Regions from separate parts of the Anoxybacillus sp. EFIL genome, predicted to be linked through region 2. Evidence: predicted binding sites of a transcription regulator. Region 2 holds the regulator's gene; the other holds the start of a gene.

Region 1 (9,541 bases), 350 kb from region 2:
TAAGGAACGGGTTTTCCCGTCCCTTTTTACGTTATAAGCCACATTTTAATTGGGCACCGCAACTTGTGCACGTGTTGCAGCCACCGATTTCTTCGACCGTTCCTTCACGGCATACTGGACAAATGTTTCCGACTTCCGAACCGATTGTGACGTCCGTTGCGCGTAAATCTGGGATCGTTTCAACAAGCGCAACAGCTCGCTTTTTCGGTTCTTCTGGCAGAAGCTCTAGCTGCTCTTCGACCGCATGTTCTTCTGCTTTTAATGTTAATACTTGCGCATCACGGCTACCGTCAACATAGACTGTTCCACCTTTTGCACCACCTCGCCATAAACGCTCGTACACTTTTTGCACTTGCTCGACCGTATAGCCGCGCGGTGCATTCACCGTTTTCGAGAGGCTTGAATCGACCCAACGTTGAATAATGCATTGTACATCCGCATGCGCTTCTGGCGATAAATCCATCGCGGTTACAAACCAATGCGGCAAGTTGTTCGGATCTGCTTCTGGATGTTTATCTAAATATTCTTGAACGATATCCGCCTTCACTTCAATAAACTTACCTAGACGGCCGCTTCGATAATAAGAAAAGGAAAAATATGGTTCAAGTCCTGTGGACACGCCGATCATGGTCCCTGTGGATCCAGTCGGAGCAACCGTTAATAAATGCGAGTTGCGAATGCCGTATTTTAAAATATCTTGGCGAATATCGTCCGGCATTTTTTTCATATAACCGGTGTGAATAAACGCTTCACGCAATTTCATCGTTTCTTCTTCTGTTTCACCAACTAAAAACGGAAAGCTTCCTTTTTCTTTCGCAAGCTCAATCGACGCACGATACGCCGTTGTCGCAATTGTTTTAAACAGCTCGTCAACTAACTGATTTCCTTCTTCCGAACCGTACTCTTTTTCGCAATAAATAAGCAAATCCGCTAGTCCCATGACGCCAAGACCGACGCGGCGCTCCCCAAGCGCTTGTTTTTTATTTTCCTCAAGGAAGTACGGGGTTGCGTCAATAACGTTATCTTGCATGCGGACACCGACTTCAACCGTCCGCTTTAATTTTTCATAATCCACAACTTTCTTTTCTTTATCGACCATATTCGCCAAATTAATTGCAGCTAAATTGCACACAGAATAAGGTGCGAGGGGCTGCTCACCACACGGATTTGTTGCGACAACTTTTTGTCCGTACGCTCTTGCGTTCGTCATGTCGTTGGCGTTGTCGATAAAGAAAATGCCTGGTTCGGCGGAATACGTTGCGCAAATGTTAATGAGCTTCCATAGCTCGCGCGCGCGAATTTTCCGGTAGACGCGAACGCGATAGCCCATTTTCTCCCATTCACGCACATCGCCGACTTCATGCCATTTTTCGTTGTAGATGCGCATTTCTTCTTCCGAGTACGTTTCAACATCTGGGAAGCGCAATTCGTATTCTTCATCGTTTTCTACTGCCTGCATAAACTCTTTCGTTAAGCAAACGGAAATGTTCGCCCCTGTTAAAAAGTCCGGATTGTGCACGCTATACGTTCCGCCTGTCCGCAACTTTTCTTCCGCGTCTTTAATAATTTTTTCTGAAAAGCCGCCGTATCCTGGGATGTTTTTGTAGTTAACAATTCCTTGATACATCGCGCGCTCTTGTTCAGTAAGCGGTGTAAACTTTAGTTTTTCTTTCGCTGCTTTTTGAATGCCTTCATCTTCTGTATTTTCAAGCAAATAGCGCAAAATGCGTGGATTTTGCATTTTTGAAATAATGAATTCAATAATGTCCGGGTGCCAATCGGCTAACATAATCATTTGAGCGCCCCTGCGACTTCCACCTTGTTCGACAAGATGGGTCAGTTTTGCAATGTCGTCAAGCCATGACACTGAACCGGACGATTTTCCATTTACTCCTCGCGCGAGTGTATTGCGTGGACGAAGGGTAGAACCGTTCGTTCCGACACCGCCACCGCGGCTCATAATTTCCATCACTTGTTTGCGATGTTCAGAAATACCTTCACGCGAGTCTTTCACAAATGGCATGACGTAGCAGTTGAAGTACGTCACTTCTGTTCCAGAACCTGCTCCATATAATACGCGCCCTGCTGGAACGAAATTTAGACTGACAAGCTGTTCATAAAACTTTTCGAACCACTCTTGCCGTTTTTCTTCCGTTTGCTCAACAGCGGCTAGCCCGGTTGCGTTCCGCTTTGCAATTTGCTCATAATAAATTTCTAATGGTTTTTCAATAACATCAAGAGAACGAACGACAATGCCTGTTTTCGCCTCGTCCCCTTCTAGCACATGGCGATATTCTTCTTCCACAAGCACGTGTGCTTTTTTACTCTCCCAATCCAACTCGACAATAAACCCAAGCCCACGCGCCGGAAACTTCGGATCTTCCTTCACTGTTAAAACGACAAAATCCCCGACGCTTAGCGTCAACTTTTCCGTATCTTTAAACGAATAGCGATCAAGCATCACTAAGCGCGACACACCCTTATATGTAATGTGCATCTCAGGAGTAATCGGGTGCACTTGTGGAAATAGGCGAATGTCTTCATTCAACTTGTCCACATTCACCGTCATTTTTTCAGAAAACGCAACCGTCATGTTTACCTCTCCTCTTCCAACATAATCTTACTACATTAAACTACCATATATCGACAACAATAATCAATTAAAAAATCAATATGTAGTATGTTTTTTTACAAAACCCATACTACATATTGATAATTAAGTCAAGTGTTTTTTATTTGTCAAGAGGAAAATTTACCTTTTAAAATTCCATTCATCTGTTTCATATTTATTTCTCGCTAGTTGCTGAACGTACAGCCGCTCATCATCGGTTAATTCATATCGTTCCAACTGAATGTTTAAACCTTTTTCAAATCCTTTGAAAAATGCTTCTTTCGCCTCATCGATCGTCACTTTTCGATCGGTTAGCTCATTGATTGCGACCGCTTTGTTTTTAAAATTTTGTCGCAACCGCTCTTTCACTCGTTCGTTCGGATACTTAAACAAGCTAAAAAGCATCTCTTCATCTAAGTCTAATAAAATCGAGCCATGTTGTAAAATGACCCCTTTTTGTCGAGTTTGGGCGCTTCCTGCCACTTTTCTTCCTTCGACAACGAGCTCATACCAAGACGGTGCGTCAAAACAAACAGCTGAGCGTGGGTTTTTTAAATCCGCTTTTTCTTCTTCTGTTTTTGGAACGGCAAAATACGCATCAAGCCCAAGGAAACGAAATCCTTCCAAAATGCCTTGTGAAATGACGCGATACGCTTCCGTCACCGTCTGCGGCATAGCTGGATGCGCTTCTGATACGATAACGCTATACGTTAACTCTTTATCATGAAGCACACCACGTCCGCCTGTTGGGCGTCTCACAAAGCCAAGTCCGTATTTTTTTACTGCATCCATATCGATCTCTTTTTCGACTTTTTGAAAATAGCCGATCGAAAGCGTCGGTGGGTTCCAACCGTAAAACCGAATGGTCGGTGGAAAGTGTCCTTCACTATGCCATTCTAACAACGCTTCATCAAGCGCCATATTAAACGCTGGGGAACAATTGCCTGAGTCGATAAATCGCCATACTTCTTTTTCCATCTACTCCACCCTTTCCTCTATCATTTTATAGTGTAGCAAACATAATAAGTCAATGGAAAATGCTTTGCTTCTTGGACGAAACATTTATATAATAGACGTGGCAACGATGAAAAAGGAGGGTAAGCATGACGACAGTTCTTATTATTCTCGGAGCAATCATTGTGTACGCGGTAATTACATACTTTTACCAAAAGCGAGTCGTTAAAACGCTTACGGAAGAAGAGTTCCGCGCAGGTTATCGAAAAGCGCAACTCATCGACGTTCGCGAACCAGATGAATACGCTGCCGGTCACATTTTAGGAGCACGTAACATTCCACTTTCACAACTGCGTTTACGCATGAAAGAATTGCGTAAAGACCAGCCGATTTATTTATATTGCCAAAGCGGACTTCGCAGCGGCCGTGCGGCACAAATGCTTTACCGAAAAGGATATCGCGACCTTTACCACTTAAAAGGTGGATTTAAAATGTGGACAGGAAAGGTGAAGAAAAAATAAGGTGCCAAGCCAAAACGCCTGGCACCTTTTTTTATTTCCGATAACGCAAAATCGGTTTGCGGGCCGCCGTCGTTTCATCCAATCGTTTGACGACCGTTGTATGCGGTGCTTCTTGGACGATTTCCGGCGTTTCTTCCGCTTCTTTCGCAATTTGGATCATCGCATCAATGAACGCATCGAGCGTTTCTTTTGACTCCGTTTCCGTCGGTTCGATCATCATGCACTCTTCGACAATCAATGGGAAGTAAATCGTCGGCGGATGGTAGCCGAAGTCAAGCAAGCGCTTTGCAATATCAAGCGTGCGCACACCCAATTTCTTTTGCCGCTTTCCTGATAGGACAAACTCGTGCTTGCAATGACGGTTGTATGGCAAGTCGTAATATTCCGCTAAGCGACGCATCATGTAGTTAGCGTTTAATACCGCATACTCTGTCACTGCTTTTAAGCCGTCTGGCCCCATCGAACGAATATACGTATAGGCGCGAACGTTAATGCCGAAGTTGCCATAAAACGGCTTCACGCGGCCGATCGCTTTTGGTCTGTCATAGTCGAAATAGTATCCATCTTCTCCCTTTTCCACCGTCGGTTTCGGTAAAAATGGAATAAGATCCGCCTTCACACCAACTGGACCAGACCCAGGGCCACCGCCGCCATGCGGACCAGTAAACGTTTTATGAAGGTTTAAGTGCACGACGTCAAAGCCCATATCGCCAGGGCGTGCTTTGCTTAACACCGCATTTAAGTTTGCCCCGTCGTAATACAGCTTTCCACCTGCGGCATGCACGATTTCTGCCATTTCTAAAATATTTTCTTCAAAAAGACCGAGCGTATTTGGGTTTGTGAGCATAAGCGCGGCTGTATCTGAACCGACGACGCGGCGTAAATCGTCTAAATCGACAAGCCCTTCTTCCGTCGATTTCACCGTCACCGTTTCAAACCCGGCAACTGTTGCCGACGCAGGATTTGTTCCGTGCGCCGTATCAGGGACAATGACTTTTGTGCGATTGTAGTCGCCGTTTGCTTCATGGTAGGCGCGAATCATCATCAGTCCTGTCCATTCTCCATGCGCACCAGCAGCCGGCTGCAACGTCACCGCATCCATGCCGGTAATTTCTTTTAAATGCTCTTGTAAGTCATACATTAATTCAAGCGCCCCTTGCACCGTTTCTCCCGGCTGAAGCGGATGAATGTGGGCAAATCCAGCGAAGCGAGCAACGTTTTCATTTATTTTCGGATTGTATTTCATCGTACAAGATCCAAGCGGATAAAAGCCGGAATCAACCCCGTGGTTACGCTTTGATAGCGCTGTATAATGACGCATAATGTCAAGCTCTGACACTTCAGGAAGCTCCGGTGCTTCTTGCCGAATGTAATCGGTTGGAACGACTTGTGCAATATCGACTGCTGGTACGTCTAGTGCTGGTAAGCTATATCCGATTCGTCCTGGCTTGCTTAATTCAAAAATAAGCGGTTGATCTTTATGCATGACAATCCCCCAATTCTTTCACAAGCGTGTCGATTTCTTCTTTCGTGCGCAATTCTGTGACCGCAATTAACATGCAGTTTTGCAGTTCTGGATAATCGCGCCCGAGATCGTAGCCGCCGATGATCCCTTTTTCCAACAGCTTTTTATTTACTTCCGCTACGGGCTTGTTCAGTCGAACAACAAACTCGTTGAAAAACGGTCCTGTAAATACGACATCAAATCCATGATTGACGAACGCTTCTTTTGCATAATGCGCTTTTTGAATATTCATCGTCGCCATTTCTTTTACACCTTTTTTGCCGAGCGCGGTCATCGCCACCGATGCGGCGAGCGCATTTAACGCTTGGTTCGAGCAAATATTTGACGTCGCTTTGTCGCGGCGAATATGTTGTTCACGCGCTTGCAACGTCAAAACAAAGCCGCGTCGCCCTTCTTCATCCGTCGTTTGTCCGACGAGACGCCCTGGAATTTTGCGCATGAGCGCCGATTTCACCGCAAAATAACCGCAATGTGGACCACCGAATTGGGCTGGAATGCCAAACGGTTGCGCATCGCCAACGACGATGTCTGCACCGAACTGACCTGGTGGTGTTAATACACCTAACGCAAGCGGATTGCTTGCGACAACAAACATCCCTTTATGCGCATGAGCGATTGGTTCAATTTCTTTTAGCGGTTCGATTTGTCCGAAAAAGTTTGGATATTGCACAATGACGCATGCGACATCTTCATTCATTTCTGCTTGAAGAGCGTCAAGATCCGTTACACCATTTTTATACGGTATGTCTACCACTTCAAGCCCCGGTCCTTTTGCGTACGTTTTCACGACATCACGATATTCCGGATGCACTGCGTTTGATAATAATATTTTTTTCTTTTTCGTATGCGCTGCGCTTAACAACGCTGCTTCCGCTAGCGCTGTCCCGCCATCATACATCGACGAGTTGGCAACATCCATGCCCGTTAGCTCACAAATCATCGTTTGAAACTCGAAAATTGCTTGCAATTCCCCTTGGGAAATTTCTGGCTGATATGGCGTATACGCTGTATAAAATTCGGAACGTGAAATGACATGGTCAACAATCGTCGGGATGTAATGATCATACACCCCAGCTCCTAAAAATGAGGTATATGTCTTCATATCGGCATTTTTTGCGGCTAATGCCATTAATTCTTTCATTAGTTCCGGTTCTGATTTTGCCGGCTTAATGTTGTATTCGCCTTGAAAACGAACGCTTTCTGGAATATCAGAAAACAGTTCATCAATCGATTGCACACCAATCGTTTCTAACATTTGTTGCTTATCTTCTTCCGTCATTGGCAAATAACGATGAAGCATAACTCTCTCTCCTCACATTATTTTGTGCGTTTATAAAACGGTGTTGCCACTACTTTCGCTTTTAGTCGTTTCCCGCGAACATCTACTTCTACTTCTGTATCAAGGGGAGAATACGCTGTAGAAATCAGTGCTAGGCCGATATTTTTTTTAAGCGTTGGCGACTGAGTTCCTGTCGTCACAACACCAACTTGCTCACCGTTTACATATACTGCATATCCGTGACGCGGAATGCCTTTGTCGATCATTTCAATGCCGACAAGTTTACGTGTTGTTCCTTCTTCTTTTTGTTTTTTCAACACTTCTTTTCCGAAAAAGTCAACGTCTTTATTCGTTTTAACTGCAAATCCAAGCCCTGCTTCGATTGGCGTAATGTCTTTCGCCAATTCTTGCCCATAAAGCGGCAAGCACGCTTCAAAACGAAGTGTATCGCGCGCACCGAGCCCGCACGGAAGCACTCCGTCTTCTTTTCCTGTCTCTAAAATCGCTCGCCAAAGCGTTTGGGCATCTTCTGCTCGGCAATATAGCTCAAACCCGTCTTCTCCTGTATATCCTGTCCGCGACACGAGCGCTTGAACGCCTGCGACATCGATGTGATCGGCAAAAGCGAAAAATTTCATGTTAGATAAATCAACAGTCGTCAATCGTTGCAACACTTTTTCCGCAAGCGGCCCTTGTAGTGCTAATTGCGCAATATCGTTTGAAATATTGACAAGTTCAACATCCCCCACTACATGCGCTTCAAGCCATGCAAAATCTTTTTCAATATTTGCGGCATTGACAACAAGAAGGTAATGATCGTCTCCTTTTTTATAAACAAGTAAATCATCAACTGTTCCACCGTCTTCATCGCACATAAGCGTATATTGGGCGCGACCATTTGTTAATTTTCCGACATCGTTTGTCATCATTTTTTGTAAAAAGGCAAGGCTATCTTTTCCTTTCACTTCAAACTCGCCCATATGCGACACATCAAACAATCCTGCCCGCGTCCGTACGGCTTCATGTTCTTCTTTAATGCTAGAAAATTGCACGGGTAACTCCCAACCGCCAAAATCAATCGTTTTTGCGCCATACTCTGCATACAGAGGAAATAGCGGTGTTCTTTTTAACATATGCTCCCTCCTTGTTCATAAAAAAAGACAGACGACCCCCATATTGTCATATGGTAGTCTCTGTCCTTTCACCTGAAAGTTTCCCTGTAATAGGTGTCCTCGTGGGTGGTTCACATTCGTGAACGCTCTCCAGAGCTGCGTCAAACAAGAGTTCTTTTGCCTGAGAGATTCGTGTTGCCACTTGCTCCTTCGGCGCTACATTCCGTAGTCTCTCCCCTTGTTCTCATCCGCCCGTATACAATTGTCGTTCTTGAGCCACACTACATGTAAGAACTTAATAAAACAATTTTATAAACTTTCTTACGTTTTTTATTATCTTATAACTTCTCTTTTGTCGCAACATCTTTTTATAAATAAAATACGTAAATTCTTTTTTATTTCAAACGAAAATGTTCGGAAAATGAGGGATACTTATGAACGTCACAGTACATTGGGAGAAAAGTTGGAAGGAAGAATTTATGACGCGCATCGAACGTGACGGTCCGTGGTCAAACTGGGAATTGTACGAGTTGGCGCTTGAATCAGCCAAAGCGTTAACTATTCCTCAGTTTGATGGACTACAAGCGCCAAAACATTTGCCACATATAACGATTTTACCTCATCAATACGATGTTGCACGTCAAGTTGTCGAGCAAATGAACGGAAAAGCCATTTTAGCGGACGAAGTCGGGCTGGGAAAAACGATTGAAGCAGGATTAATTTTAAAAGAATATATGATTCGTGGACTTGTGAAAAAGGCGCTTATTCTCGTTCCCGCTTCTCTCGTCTCGCAATGGGTGCAAGAATTAAATGAAAAATTTTTTATTCCTGCCGTTGCTCAAAGGAAAAGCTACGTATGGGAACAATGTGACGTTGTCGTTTCATCAATCGATACAGCGAAAAAACAACCGCATCGGGATATCATTTATGAACAAACATACGATATTGTCATTATTGACGAAGCACATAAATTGAAAAACAATAAAACAAAAAACTATGAATTTGTCCAAGGATTAAAAAAGAAGTTTTGCTTACTGTTGACGGCGACACCGATTCAAAACCGCGTGGAAGAAATTTTTCATCTCGTTTCTCTACTGAAACCTGGGCATTTAGGGAATGCCGAACAATTTCAAAAAAGGTACGGAAAGCTACGCACATTACATGATGATGCCCATTTAAAAGAACTTATTCGAAAAGTAATGATTCGACATCGTCGCCACGATACAGGAATTGAATGGACGAAGCGGCACGTCGAAACGATGTTTATTGATTTTTCGGAAGCAGAACGAAACGTATATGAGACGATTCGACAATCAAAGCCCCATTTTTCCGATACATCGTTGTCACACATTACGTTATTGCGTGAAATATGTAGTAGTAAAGAAGCGCTTTTTTGCACGTTAAAAAGCATGATGGAGCGACATCCGGACATCGAAACGACCATTGGTGCATTGTTACAAAAAATGAATGAAATCACCGAACATACAAAAGCAAAAAAAGCGCTGGAACTTATTCAAACAATAAACGATAAAGTGATTG
Region 2 (9,541 bases):
GGGATATCGCAGCTGTTGCAAAAACGAAGCAATATACAGACGTACAAAGCGATGAAGAGGTGTACGGAAAAGGGGCAAAACAGACGGTTCCGCCGACAAATGTATTAGCTGAACATCTCGTACGAAAGGCAAAAGCGATTGCTTCTCTAAAAGAAACATATATTCATGAACTAAAACAAAATGAACAATTTGAATTGCTTATTCACTTAGAGTTACCACTTACGTTCATTTTGGCGCAAATGGAGTTTTACGGTGTAAAGGTGGATGTGAATTGCTTACAAAACATGGGGAGAGAGTTCACCGCTCAGCTCCAACAAATTGAGCAACGCATTTATGAATTAGCAGGAACAACGTTTAACATTAATTCCCCAAAACAACTTGGAACGATTTTGTTTGAGAAATTACAGTTGCCGATTGTGAAAAAAACGAAAACAGGTTATTCCACATCGGCGGATGTTTTAGAAAAATTAGCGCCATACCATGAAATCATTGAGCAAATTTTACATTATCGTCAACTCGGAAAATTACAATCGACGTATGTAGAAGGATTAATGAAAGTAGTGCGCCAAGATACAGGAAAAGTGCATACCATTTTCCAACAAGCATTGACGCAAACAGGGCGCTTAAGTTCAACGGAGCCTAATTTACAAAACATTCCGATTCGCATTGAAGAAGGAAGAAAAATTCGTCAAGCGTTCGTCCCATCTTTTGATGACTGGGTCATTTTTGCGGCTGACTATTCGCAAATTGAGTTGCGCGTGTTAGCCCATATTGCCAATGACGAAAATTTAATTGCCGCATTTCATCATGATCTCGACATTCATACGAAAACGGCGATGGACATTTTTCATGTAAAGGAAGAAGAAGTGACCGCACATATGCGCCGGCAAGCGAAGGCGGTCAATTTTGGTATCGTTTACGGAATTAGCGACTACGGATTGTCGCAAAACTTAGGCATTACACGCAAAGAAGCAGCGGAATTTATTGAGCGATATTTTCAAAGCTATCCAGGTGTCAAACGATATATGGAAGAAATTGTACAAGATGCAAAACAAAAAGGATATGTCACGACGTTGCTCCACCGTCGTCGCTATTTACCGGATATTACAAGCAGCAACTTTAATATGCGTAGCTTTGCTGAGCGAACAGCGATGAACACACCAATTCAAGGAAGCGCTGCCGATATTATTAAAAAAGCGATGATTGATTTAGCGACACGTTTACATGAAGAACGGTTACAAGCGCGTCTATTATTGCAAGTACATGACGAACTGATTTTAGAGGCCCCAAAAGAGGAAATTGATTTGTTGAAAAAAATTGTCCCAGATGTGATGGAAAATGCAGTGTCATTACGTGTTCCATTAAAGGTCGATTACCACTTTGGACCGACGTGGTATGATGCGAAGTAAGGAAAGGATGAACAAACATGCCAGAACTCCCTGAAGTGGAAACGGTGCGGCGCACGCTTCTTCCGCTTGTTGTTGGCAAAACGATTGAACGTGTAAAAGTACATTGGGAAAAGATCGTCCAACATCCTGACGTAGAAACATTTTGCGATCGATTAAAAGGACAGACGATTTACGATATTGAGCGACGGGGGAAATTTTTAATTTTTCAATTGGACGATGTTGTTCTAGTTTCCCATTTACGTATGGAAGGACGCTACATATACGAAAAAGAAAATGCCCCATTCGATCGCCATACGCACATCTTTTTTACATTTACAGATCGTACCGAACTTCGTTATCGCGATGTGCGTAAATTTGGAACGATGCATTTGTTCAATAAAGGGGAAAACGTTCCACCTTTATCAAACATCGGCATCGAGCCGCTTGACGAACAGTTTACTGTTTTATGGCTTACCGATCAGCTTCAACGAACAAAGCGAACAATAAAAGCGGTATTGCTTGATCAAACGATCGTTGCAGGGTTAGGAAATATTTATGTTGACGAAGTGTTATTTCGTTCGTCCATTCATCCAGAACGTATCGCAACTACGTTAACGGAGCAAGAAATAGAAGCGTTACATGAAGCAATCGTTGAAACGATACGGGAAGCGATTGAAAAAGGGGGAAGTACGGTTCGAACGTACGTCAATACGCAAGGGAAAATCGGAACATTTCAAACGCAATTGTACGTATATGGGCGTGTAAATAAGCCGTGTCGGCGATGCGGGGAGCCCATTGTCAAAACAACGGTCGCAAATCGCGGTACGCATTATTGTAAACATTGTCAAACATAGTGTAAGAACATTGCCTAGGCCTCTTCCATATACTATGGTAGTTTTTCAAAGGAAGGGGCAGGCGCTTATGATCACATGGTCTTTATTTTTACTTGCTTTAGCTGTTAGCATCGACGGTTTGACTGTCGGGATTACGTACGGTATGCGGAATGTACATATTCCGCTTCGGTCATTGCTCATTATTTCGCTTTTTTCGTGCCTGACTTTTTTAGTGGCGATGGGCATTGGGCGCATCATGTATGTGTTTTTTTCACCTGCTGTTGCGAACGCAATGGGTGGAAGTATATTGATCGTATTAGGGTTATGGATGATCATTCAATTTATCCTTAAACGAGACGACAATGAAGAAAAGTTTCTCATGAATGTAGAAATTCGTCCGCTCGGTATTGTTATTCAAATTTTACGCAAGCCAACGATGGCTGATTTTGACCGGTCAGGTACGATTACAGGAATGGAAGCCGTATTTTTAGGTGTTGCTTTGTCTCTTGATGCGTTTGGGGCAGGAGTGAGCGCAGCGCTTTTAAATTATTCTGTAACGTTTACGACATTTCTCATTTGTTTGCTTAGCTTTAGCTTCTTATTTAGCGGTTTAAAAATTGGTAAGTCGTTTAGGAAGTATGACTGGCTACAAAAATATTCGTTTTTACCTGGAATTATGCTCATTGTGCTTGGTATTTTTAAAATGAGATAGGGGGGATAGTAAGTGTTAACGATCGGTTTAACAGGGGGGATTGCGAGCGGAAAAAGCACGGTCGCGGCGATGTTTCGCGACTTACATATTCCTGTTATTGATGCAGATGAAATCGCTCATCGTGTCACAGCAATCAATGGTGAAGCGTATAAACCTATTGTTGAAGTGTTCGGCCGCGACATTTTGGAAGCAAACGGAGCGATTGATCGCCGCAAACTCGGTACGATCGTGTTTGATGATGAACAAAAGCGAAAACAGTTAAATGCCATCGTTCATCCGCTTGTGCGCAAACATATGCTACAACAAAAAGAACAATATGCGAAACAAAAGGAAAAGGCAGTTGTTCTCGATATTCCTCTTTTATTTGAAAGCAAATTAGAGCATCTTGTTGATCGCATTCTCGTTGTATATGTCGATGAACAAACTCAGCTTCATCGTCTTTGTGAGCGCAATGGCTTTTCGGTTGAAGAAGCACGGGCTCGCATGAAAGCACAAATGCCGCTTGAAGAGAAAAGAAAGAAAGCCGATGCAGTGATCGATAATAACGGAACGATAGAAGAAACGAAACGACAATTACATGCATGTTTAGTACGTTGGGGTGTTCTTGGAAAATAGGACGCCCTTTTTTTATTTTTTTATAGCATAAACAAACTAAAAGTGTTATACTATTTTTGTAGATAACGAACAAATAGTATAACATATATATTGAAAGGAGCTATATAATGAAAGCGAGAGTAGCGATTAACGGATTCGGACGCATTGGACGGATGGTGTTCCGAAAAGCGATAATTGAACAAGATTTTGATATTGTAGCGATTAATGCGAGCTATCCGCCTGAAACGTTAGCTCATTTAATAAAATATGATTCAAACCATGGCAAATTTGAAGGGGAAGTCATTCCGGTTGAAGATGGACTTATTGTGAATGGGAAAAAAGTACAGTTGCTCAATTCCCGCGATCCACGCCTACTGCCATGGGGAGAGCTTCAAATCGATATTGTCATTGAGGCGACAGGAAAGTTTAATGCAAAAGAGAAAGCAATGATGCACATCGAAGCAGGGGCGAAACGCGTCATTTTAACAGCGCCAGGAAAAGATGAAGATGTAACAATTGTCATCGGTGTAAATGAACATATGCTTTCTCCAGAACATATCATTATTTCAAATGCTTCATGCACAACAAATTGTTTAGCTCCGGTTGTAAAAGTGCTTGATGAAGCATTCGGCATTGAAAATGGGTTGATGACAACTGTGCATGCATATACAAACGATCAAAAAAATATTGATAATCCGCATAAAGATTTACGCCGTGCCCGTTCGTGTGCACAATCGATCATTCCAACAACGACAGGTGCAGCGAAAGCGTTGGCGCTCGTATTGCCACATTTAAAAGGAAAAATGCACGGCATGGCATTGCGCGTTCCAACGCCAAATGTTTCGCTTGTTGATGTCGTTGTCGATGTAAAAAAAGATGTAACGGTCGATGAAGTAAACGAAGCATTTATGCAAGCAGCACGTGGATCGTTAAAAGGCATTTTAGACGTGACGATGGAACCGCTCGTATCGATTGATTTTAATACGAATCCGCACTCTGCTATTGTCGATGGATTATCAACGATGGTAATCGAAAATCGGAAAGTAAAAGTATTAGCATGGTATGATAATGAATGGGGTTATTCGTGCCGGGTTGTTGATTTAACAAAGCTTGTTGCAAAACAGTTGTCAAAAAACGAAGCGGTTGCGATGTCATAACGCTGGCATTCCAGCGTTATTTTTTATGCCTAATTTCATAAAAAACAAAAAACAATATTGAAAAAAAGATATAAACGAAGTATACTATTTTTCGTGAACTTCTTGAACGCATGGTAATGTGACTACTTAAAGGGTTAGGACCTCTTTGGACTAACTTTCCCCCGTGGTAGTTATACATTCCAGAAAGCAAAAGAAATTCATCGTTTATTTTTTTCAAAATTTATTAAAGGGGGATACGATCATGGATACAATGGGTCGTCACGTTATCTCAGAACTTTGGGGATGCGATTTTGATAAGTTGAATGACATCGAGTTTATTGAAAAAACATTTGTTGATGCAGCGTTAAAGTCAGGTGCGGAAATTCGTGAAGTTGCATTTCATAAATTTGCACCACAAGGCGTTAGCGGCGTTGTGATCATTTCTGAATCACATTTAACGATTCACAGTTTTCCTGAACACGGATATGCGAGTATTGATGTGTACACATGTGGACATTTAGATCCAACGATTGCTGCTGACTATATTGCAGAAGCGTTAGGTGCGCAAACACGTGAAACAATTGAATTACCTCGTGGCATGGGTCCAATTGAAATTAAACAAGCAAAAGCTTTATAATAAAATGTAAGAGAAAAAGAGGTGTAGATTCTGCACCTCTTTTTTATCATTTGTGCAAAGCGAGGAGACGAAAGGTGAAATGGAAGTACGTATTAACGAATCATAATGAAACATCTGAACGTCACCCGGATGAACAGTTAAAAAGCCGCTATTATAAAACGACGCAAGCGGCTGCATTAAAAGCGGTAAAAGAAATGTTTGAACAAATGGACGGTTGCGATATTGTAGCGATTTCAGAAGAACGAGGAGAACTGAGCGTATCGCTAACGAAAAGAAAAAAAGCATTTATCGTCGTCACAGTCATTTCTGTTCGACCGTTCGAAACAGCTATTGATTTTTCTGTGACGACAGAAACAAAGTGGTTGCCAATCGACTTTGGATTTAGCCGTCAACTTATTATTCGTTTATATGATCAATTAGCTAAACGATTAACATACATCGGATCGGGAATATATAGTGAGAAGTAGTTGTGCATGCGCCTTTTTTTGTCTACTATAAGGGTAAGATTACTGTCAGGAGTTGATACATATGAAATGCCCATCGTGTCACCATCATGGGACGCGGGTACTTGATTCGCGTCCAGTTGATGAAGGGCGTTCCATTCGCCGTCGGCGCGAATGTGAACGTTGCCATTTTCGTTTTACAACGTTTGAGAAAGTCGAAGAAACACCGTTAATTGTCGTGAAAAAAGAAGGAACGAGAGAAGAATTTAGTCGTGAAAAAATATTGCGCGGGCTGATTAAAGCATGTGAGAAGCGGCCGGTTGCGCTTGAACAATTAGAGGAAGTGACGCGGCATATTGAACGGGAATTGCGCAATAATGGCATGAACGAAGTGAAAAGTGAAACGATCGGAGAAATGGTGATGGAACGGTTATCAAAAATCGATGAAGTGGCTTACGTCCGATTTGCTTCAGTGTATCGTCAGTTTAAAGATTTAAACGTCTTTATCGAAGAATTAAAAGAACTCATTAAAAAAGAACAAGGAGAAAGAGCATAATGCGCTCTTTTTCATATAAAGAAGGTCGATAATATGGAATATAGTTGGAAAGAGTTAATTGCGGTCGACCGATATATCGTACATGCGAACGGAGTGCTAAGCGAGCTAGACCGAAAAGTATTGACACTTTTATATCAACCTTTAATTGGTGCTCAAGCGTATAGCTTATATATGACGTTATGGAGCGAACTTGAGCAGGCGCGTTTATGGAGCGAGGAGACGACACATCATAGTTTAATGGCGATTATGCAATGTAGTTTGCCGACTATTTATGCTGAACGCTTAAAACTTGAAGGTATTGGATTGTTAAATACGTATATGAAACGAACGAATGAAGATGATGAGCGCGTATTTATTTATGAACTTCGCCTTCCACTTACACCTGAACAATTTTTCAATGATGGGGTTTTAAACGTATTTTTGTATGACCGTGTAGGGAGAACAAAATTTCAAAAGCTGAAAAAGTTTTTTTCTGATCATATGATTGATCGCACTTCATTTATGCCCGTGACTCGCTCATTTCACGATGTATTTTCATCTATCCAACCGGAAAAGTTGATTCATAAGTTAAGTGATGAAGCAAAACAAGAGGTTATGCTTCAAGACGGACAGCAGTATATCGGAAAAGAACGAGCGATGTATACAATGCGCGATGATATATTTGATTTCGATGCGTTTTATGCAGGACTGTCCCATCATCTTGTGCCACGGCGCGCCATTACAGAAAAGGTGAAAGATGCAATTAAAAAGCTTGCCTTTTTGTATGGCATTGGTCCTCTTGATATGCAAAAAATTGTGATGGGCGTCATCGATCCGGCTGAACAAATTGATATCGAAGCATTGAGAAAAGCAGCGCAAGAATGGTATCAATTTGAGCGAGGGGAAGCGCTCCCGCGTCTGTATGATCGTGTGCAACCGTTAGCAGAGCGAACGATGGCACATGCCGAACCAAAAAATGAAGAAGAATATTTAATGAAACAACTTGAAACCGTCTCGCCACGACAACTGCTTATGGACTTTTCTGGTGGAGTTGAACCGGCGTTAGCTGATTTACAGTTGATTGAAGACATTATGTTTAAACAAAAATTGCCGCCAGGTGTCATGAACGTGCTCATTTACTACGTCATGCTGCGGACAGATATGAAGTTGCCGAAAAAATATGTTGAAAAAATTGCGAGTTCATGGGCGCGAAAAAAGGTACGTACGGTGAAACAAGCGATGGAATTGGCGAAAAAAGAGGCGCGAGAATATGAAACATTTATGAAAGAAAAAGAACAAAAAGGATCTAAAAAACCGATTCGTACCGAACTGTTGCCAGATTGGCTGCAGACGGACTATTCACAATTTGAGCGAAAACAAGTGAAATCAGAAGAAGAGTTAGAACAAAAACGGCGCGAGTTGGAAGAACGGTTGAAAAAACCGAAAAGTTAGGGGATAAACGATGAAACCAATTCGGGAAACAATTCACCATTTGATGAATCGTCACGATTTTAAAGAACGATATGAGGCGATGAAGCGTGAAATTTTACGTGATCCGCATGTTCAAACATTTTTGCGCGGACATCATGTCACAGATGAGATATTGAATCGTCATCTCGGTAAATTGTATGAGTTTGTGCAACAAAGCAAACATTGTGAACGTTGTCAAAGCTTAGAACAATGCCCGAACTTGCTGAAAGGGTATACTCCTCACTTAATTTGGCAAGGGAAAAACATTGACGTACAGTATGAGCGGTGTGCTCGTAAAGTGCAAGATGATGAACGAAAAAAACAACAGTCGCTAATTCGTAGTTTATTTATTTCACGCGACATGTTACAAGCATCGTTTGATCAGCTAGAGACGGACGATCTCGGACGCATTGAAGCGATTGAACTTGCGAGCACGTTTGCGTCGACATATGAAATTGGAAAACGAATGAAAGGGCTATATTTGTACGGTTCGTTTGGTGTTGGCAAAACATATTTGTTGGCGGCAATGGCAAATGAGTTAGCCCAAAGGCATATCGCCTCGTTTCTCGTATACGTTCCAGAATTTGTTCGCTCATTAAAATCGGCACTTCAAACGGACGCGTTTCAAGATACGATCGAATATGCGAAGCAAGTGCCTGTGCTTATGCTTGATGATTTAGGAGCAGAATTAATGTCAAGTTGGTGGCGCGATGAGGTGCTCGGGCCGATTTTGCAATATCGCATGCTTGAGCATTTGCCGACATGTTTTACATCGAATTTCGATTTAAAACGTCTTACTCACCATCTTGCCCATTCGCAGCGCGGTGAAGAAGAGCAAGTCAAAGCAGCGCGAATCATTGAACGAATTGTCTATTTAGCTACTCCGATCGAAATGAAAGGAAAAAATCGCCGAATCGAAATGTGATAAACAGACGGTGTCCCCCATATATATAAAACAAGCATGTTTCGGAAAAAGGGGGGGCACCGTTGATTTATATCGTATTTCAAAATGGACAAGATGCACAACGACTATTTGCAGAATTAAGTAAAGCGCCACAACCATATGGAAAATTGCTTTACGACGACAAGACGATTACCGTTTTTTTTCATGAATCGAATGTTGCGCATATGCGCGCACTGTTTATTCCGATTTTTACTTCATGTATCATTCGAGCTTTTGAAGCACGTTGGCTTTTATCGATCATTTCACGCACATTTTTTTACGAAAACGAAGAAGAACAACAACAAATTTTACAGCTCGCTTATTCGTTTATTGACGGTGAGAGACATGACTATCGCCTCGGAAAAAAAACGAATATGCCGCGCGAGCAATTAATTGCGCAATCGTTGCATGAATGTTTGCATGAAGGGTTGTTTTCGTTTGAATCGCTTATGACTTTTCGTTTGAAGCCGTATTATGACCGTCTTATGCATTATGTCGAATTAGCCATTGACGAATACAAATTAGAGCAAGAATACCAATCATTTGTTCATATGTTGCGTGAAATCGTTGCATCACGTCCGCCGCAAATGAGCGTTGTTCATCTTTTGTATGAAAACGAAACGTTTCAATTTTTTGATGACCATTTTTTTTACATGTCGCCTCAACAACTGAAGCAGTTGATTGATCGGAGATTGATGGTGAGCCAGCCGATGTACATTGATACATCTGTATTAGCACCGCTTGTATCGCTGGCGCCAGAAAAAATATATATGTATACAGATGCAACAGATATTGGGATGATTCAAACGATTCAAAATGTGTTTCAAGAGCGCATCGAGCTGCGAACACC

Evidence for each region. Region 2 encodes NrdR, which represses ribonucleotide reductase genes. Its sites were predicted from a motif close to AACACNATATATNGTGTT; they were not measured.
Region 1: the regulator NrdR is predicted to act here: its motif matches at 2,666-2,683, upstream of ES017_RS05710 (vitamin B12-dependent ribonucleotide reductase).

The regions. Positions count from the first base shown of each region.
Region 1 is NZ_SDLH01000002.1:505,303-514,843, reverse strand. Features, by position in the region: gene ES017_RS05710 (vitamin B12-dependent ribonucleotide reductase) at 32-2,593, opposite strand; gene ES017_RS05705 (lipoate--protein ligase family protein) at 2,753-3,589, opposite strand; gene ES017_RS05700 (rhodanese-like domain-containing protein) at 3,715-4,086, shown strand; gene gcvPB (aminomethyl-transferring glycine dehydrogenase subunit GcvPB) at 4,118-5,572, opposite strand; gene gcvPA (aminomethyl-transferring glycine dehydrogenase subunit GcvPA) at 5,565-6,911, opposite strand; gene gcvT (glycine cleavage system aminomethyltransferase GcvT) at 6,929-8,023, opposite strand; glycine riboswitch at 8,162-8,250, opposite strand; gene ES017_RS05680 (DEAD/DEAH box helicase) at 8,437-9,541, shown strand, end outside.
Region 2 is NZ_SDLH01000002.1:152,805-162,345, forward strand. Features, by position in the region: gene polA (DNA polymerase I) at 1-1,409, shown strand, start outside; gene mutM (DNA-formamidopyrimidine glycosylase) at 1,427-2,242, shown strand; gene ytaF (sporulation membrane protein YtaF) at 2,310-2,933, shown strand; gene coaE (dephospho-CoA kinase) at 2,946-3,548, shown strand; gene ES017_RS03880 (glyceraldehyde-3-phosphate dehydrogenase) at 3,656-4,684, shown strand; gene speD (adenosylmethionine decarboxylase) at 4,926-5,300, shown strand; gene ES017_RS03890 (cytosolic protein) at 5,375-5,767, shown strand; gene nrdR (transcriptional regulator NrdR) at 5,829-6,299, shown strand; gene ES017_RS03900 (replication initiation and membrane attachment family protein) at 6,333-7,730, shown strand; gene dnaI (primosomal protein DnaI) at 7,741-8,673, shown strand; gene ytxC (putative sporulation protein YtxC) at 8,736-9,541, shown strand, end outside.